DNA from 2 places in the Amycolatopsis sp. ATCC 39116 genome. Region 2 is predicted to be linked to the other one. Evidence: riboswitches for the same ligand, from Rfam matches in the RefSeq annotation. Region 2 holds a riboswitch; the other holds the start of a gene.
What was found. Region 2 has a riboswitch for thiamine pyrophosphate ahead of thiC (phosphomethylpyrimidine synthase ThiC). Riboswitches for the same ligand answer to the same signal wherever they lie in the genome.

Region 1 (2,180 bases), on a different contig from region 2:
GCCCGTGACATTACGAATAGGACACGGAAAAGTCACCAACGAGTGGTCATGGACACAGATCAACTACGCGTGAAAAAGGCCCGCCGGGGTACCGGCGGGCCTTTGACCTGCTGGAACTCAGCCCAGCGCGGCGAGCACGAGAACGGCGAGCAGGGTGATCACGGTGGCCAGAGCGGTGACCCAGGCGCGCTGGGCCGGCGACAGGGCGGGCGTGGTGTTCATGGCGGCGAACCTCGGGGTGAGCAGGGACTTCCGCGCGTGACAGCGCCCACGACACCCCTGTCGTTACAGACCGGCGGCCGACGTGACCGAAATCACTCCTGTGGTCCCCGATGTCGCGCCGTGTACCAGAACACGGCCCCCGCCGCGGCGATCATCAACCCGAACGCCAGCGTCCCGACCACCACCGCGCGCGTCTCGCCCGGCGGTTCGACGGCGGTGGACGTGACCGCCGAAGCGGTCCCGGCGAGCACTCCCAGCAACAAGGCGACGGCGGCCCCCACGGCGGCCAGTCGCGTGACAACCTTCCTCATGGTGCGTTCCCTCCACCAGGGGCAACGCACGGGACCGGCCGCGAAGTTGCCGGTCCGGCCTAGATCACAGCGCGTCGATCGTGCCGTCGATCTGTTCGGCGAGCGACACGTCCTTCGCGGTGATCCCGCCCGCCGAATGGGTGCTGCACCGGAACGTCACGGTGCGCCACCGGATGTCCATGTCCGGGTGGTGGTTCACGCCCTCGGCGATCTCGGCGACGCGGTTGACCACCGCGATGGCCTGCGGAAAGTCGGCGAGTTCGGCCGTGCGCTCCAGCGCGTCGCCCGCGCGCTGCCAGTACGGCAGCTTGTTGAGGGCCTCGGAGATCTCGGTTTCGCTCAGTAGTTCCGCCATGTGCTCCATGGTGGTACGGCGGCGGGTACGCTGCACGGTTGCCACGGGAGTCCGGGTCCACCGGGCTGAGAGGCGGGTTCGCCCCGCGACCGTTCGCACCTGATCCGGATCATGCCGGCGCAGGGAGGGCCCCGACCTTTCTCGCCGGAACGAGCGAGGAGTGGTCATGAGATTCCGCACGGGCGTCCTGGTCGGCCTTGTCGCCGCCCTGACCGCGGGCTGCACGCTGGCCGGCAACGACGCGGAGGACGGCCCGGCCACGGTCACGCTCGTCACCCACGACTCGTTCGCCGCGCCGCAGCAGGTGCTCGACGCCTTCCGGCAGCAGACCGGCATCATGATCAACGTCGTGAAGAAGGGCGACGCGGGCGCGCTCACCAACACCCTGGTGCTCACGAAGGCCAACCCGATCGGCGACGCGGCGTTCGGCGTCGATTCGACCTTCGCCTCGCGCGCGCTCACCGAAGGCGTCTTCGCGCCCTACACCAGCCCCGAGGCCGATCGCGGCCCGCAGCGCTACGCCGTGGACTCCGAGCACCGCCTGTCCGCCGTCGACGTGGGCGACGTCTGCGTCAACATCGACACCACCTGGTTCGCCGAGCGCGGCATCCCGGAGCCCGCGACCTACGACGACCTGGTCAAGCCCGAGTACAAGGACCTGCTGGTCGTGGAGAACCCGGCCACCAGCTCGCCCGGACTGGCGTTCCTGCTCGGCACCATCGCCCGCTACGGCGAGCAGAACTGGCAGGCCTACTGGACCCAGCTGAAGGACAACGGCATGCGTGCCGTCGCCGGCTGGGAGGAGGCCTACGGCCAGGACTTCTCCGGCTCCTCCGGCAAGGGGCCGCGGCCGATCGTGGTGTCCTACGCGTCCTCGCCCGCCGCGGAGATCGGCGAGGACGGCAAGCCGCGCACGAAGGCGCTGCTGGACACCTGCTTCCGCCAGGTCGAGTACGCCGGTGTGCTGGCCGGCTCGCCCAACGCGGCCAACGCGCAGAAGGTGATCGACTTCCTGCTGTCCCAGCAGTTCCAGGCCACAGTGGCGGAGAACATGTACGTCTACCCGGCGCGGGAGGGCGTGGCGTTGCCCACGGCGTGGACGACGGCCGCCCCGCTGCCGCCGAACCCGGCGAGCCTGCCCGCCGAGACGGTGCAGGCCGGGCGCGAGCGGTGGATCGAGCAGTGGCGCTCCTTGCTCGGCCAGTGAGCCGTGCCGGGCTCGGGCTGGCGGCACTGGCCGTGCTGCCGCTCGGGTTCCTGGTCGTCTTCTTCGCCTGGCCGGTCGGCGCGAT
Region 2 (2,180 bases):
CGCGTCACCAGCGCCCGCAGCTCCGGTCCCAGCCGCGGCGGTTCCGCGGTCCGGGCGGCGGGCACCAGCAGCGCCACCGCCGCCATCGCGGCCAGCGCCACGGCCGCCAGCAACCAGAACGACGTCCGCCACCCGTACGCCTCACCCGCGAGGGTGCCCAGCGGCGCGCCGAGGACGGTCGCCAGGTTCAGCCCGGTCGACACGAACGCGATGGCCCACCCGCGCTTCGACGGGTGGACCATCGACGCGGCCAGCACGAGCGCGATCGCGAAGAACGTGCTGTGCGTCAGCGCGGTGACGACCCGCGCGGCCAGCAGCACGCCGAACCCGGTCGCGCTCGCCGCGAGCGCGTTGCCCGCCGCGAACACCGCGACCAGCCCGAGCAGCGCCGCCTTGCGCGGCACCCGCAGGGTCGCGGCGGTCACGAGCGGACCGCCGATGGTCACCGTCAGCGCGTACCCGGCCACGAGCAGGCCGGCCGAGGGCACCGGCACCCGCAGGTCGGCCGACAACGCGGGCAGCAGTCCGATCACGAGCGTCTCCGCCGTGACGACCACGAAGAGACAGGCGCCGAGCGCGATCAGCGCGGCCGTGGTTCGCATGATCGTCAACCTAGGGGCTGACACCGGTGTGAAACTCCAGCGCGGGTGAGCGGTCTCACCGTCGTGCTCTTGAGGTCTGCCGCGCGACGTGGCATGGTCGGACGGACAACCGAACACGCGGGAGCTCGCGCCTTGGCGGGCTGAGAGGGCGGCTGGTGTCCGTTGGGACCCGGCGCCGCCGACCGCTGAACCTGACCGGGTAATGCCGGCGTAGGGAGTATTTCTAGTGACGACGCTGGAAAACGGCAAGAACGTCGCGCCGACCGTGACCACCGGGCCGATCACCGGATCCCGGAAGGTCTACCACCACACCGAAAACGGGCTGAAGGTCCCGGCCCGCCGCATCGAGCTGACCAACGGCGACCACTTCGACGTCTACGACACCTCCGGCCCGTACACCGACCCCGACGTCACGATCGACGTCCACAGTGGACTGGCGCCGCTGCGTGCCGACTGGATCGCGAACCGGGAGCACAACACGCAGCTGGGCTTCGCCAAGGCCGGCGTGATCACCCGCGAGATGGAGTTCATCGCCGCGCGCGAGCGGGTCACGCCCGAGTTCGTGCGCGACGAGGTCGCCGCGGGCCGGGCGGTCATCCCGGTCAACCGCAACCACCCGGAGAGCGAGCCCGCGATCATCGGGAAGAACTTCCTGGTGAAGGTCAACGCGAACATGGGCAACTCGGCCGTGTGGTCGTCGGTCGAGGAGGAGGTCGACAAGATGGTGTGGGCGACCCGCTGGGGCGCCGACACGATCATGGACCTGTCCACCGGCAAGCGCATCCACGAAACGCGCGAGTGGATCATGCGCAACTCCCCGGTGCCGGTCGGCACGGTGCCGATCTACCAGGCCCTGGAGAAGGTGGACGGCGATCCGGCCAAGCTGTCCTGGGAGGTCTACCGGGACACCGTGATCGAGCAGTGCGAGCAGGGCGTGGACTACATGACCGTGCACGCCGGCGTGCTGCTGCGCTACATCCCGCTGACCGCGAACCGGGTGACCGGCATCGTCTCCCGCGGCGGTTCGATCATGGCCGCGTGGTGCCTGGCGCACCACAAGGAGTCGTTCCTGTACACGCACTTCGAGGAGCTGTGCGAGATCCTGCGCGCCTACGACGTGACGTTCTCGCTCGGCGACGGCCTGCGCCCCGGCTCGATCGCGGACGCCAACGACCGCGCCCAGTTCGCGGAGCTGGAGACGCTCGGCGAACTCACGCACATCGCGCGCGCCCACGACGTCCAGGTGATGATCGAAGGCCCCGGCCACGTGCCGATGCACAAGATCAAGGAGAACGTGGAGCTGGAGGAACGGCTCTGCGGCGAGGCCCCGTTCTACACGCTCGGTCCACTCACGACGGACATCGCGCCTGCCTACGACCACATCACCTCCGCCATCGGCGCGGCGCAGATCGGCTGGTACGGCACGGCGATGCTGTGCTACGTGACGCCGAAGGAGCACCTGGGCCTGCCCAACCGGGACGACGTGAAGGCGGGCGTGATCGCGTACAAGATCGCCGCGCACGCCGCTGACCTCGCCAAGGGCCACCAGTACGCCCAGGACTGGGACGACGAGCTGTC

Region 1: another riboswitch for thiamine pyrophosphate. It lies ahead of AMY39116_RS0335300 (thiamine ABC transporter substrate binding subunit); the one in region 2 lies ahead of thiC (phosphomethylpyrimidine synthase ThiC).

The regions. Positions count from the first base shown of each region.
Region 1 is NZ_AFWY03000056.1:37,497-39,676, reverse strand. Features, by position in the region: gene AMY39116_RS48195 (hypothetical protein) at 1-73, shown strand, start outside; gene AMY39116_RS0335310 (hypothetical protein) at 315-533, opposite strand; gene AMY39116_RS0335305 (4a-hydroxytetrahydrobiopterin dehydratase) at 598-888, opposite strand; TPP riboswitch at 922-1,032, shown strand; gene AMY39116_RS0335300 (thiamine ABC transporter substrate binding subunit) at 1,055-2,095, shown strand; gene AMY39116_RS0335295 (iron ABC transporter permease) at 2,092-2,180, shown strand, end outside.
Region 2 is NZ_AFWY03000004.1:170,583-172,762, forward strand. Features, by position in the region: gene AMY39116_RS0306970 (MFS transporter) at 1-602, opposite strand, end outside; TPP riboswitch at 710-836, shown strand; gene thiC (phosphomethylpyrimidine synthase ThiC) at 829-2,180, shown strand, end outside.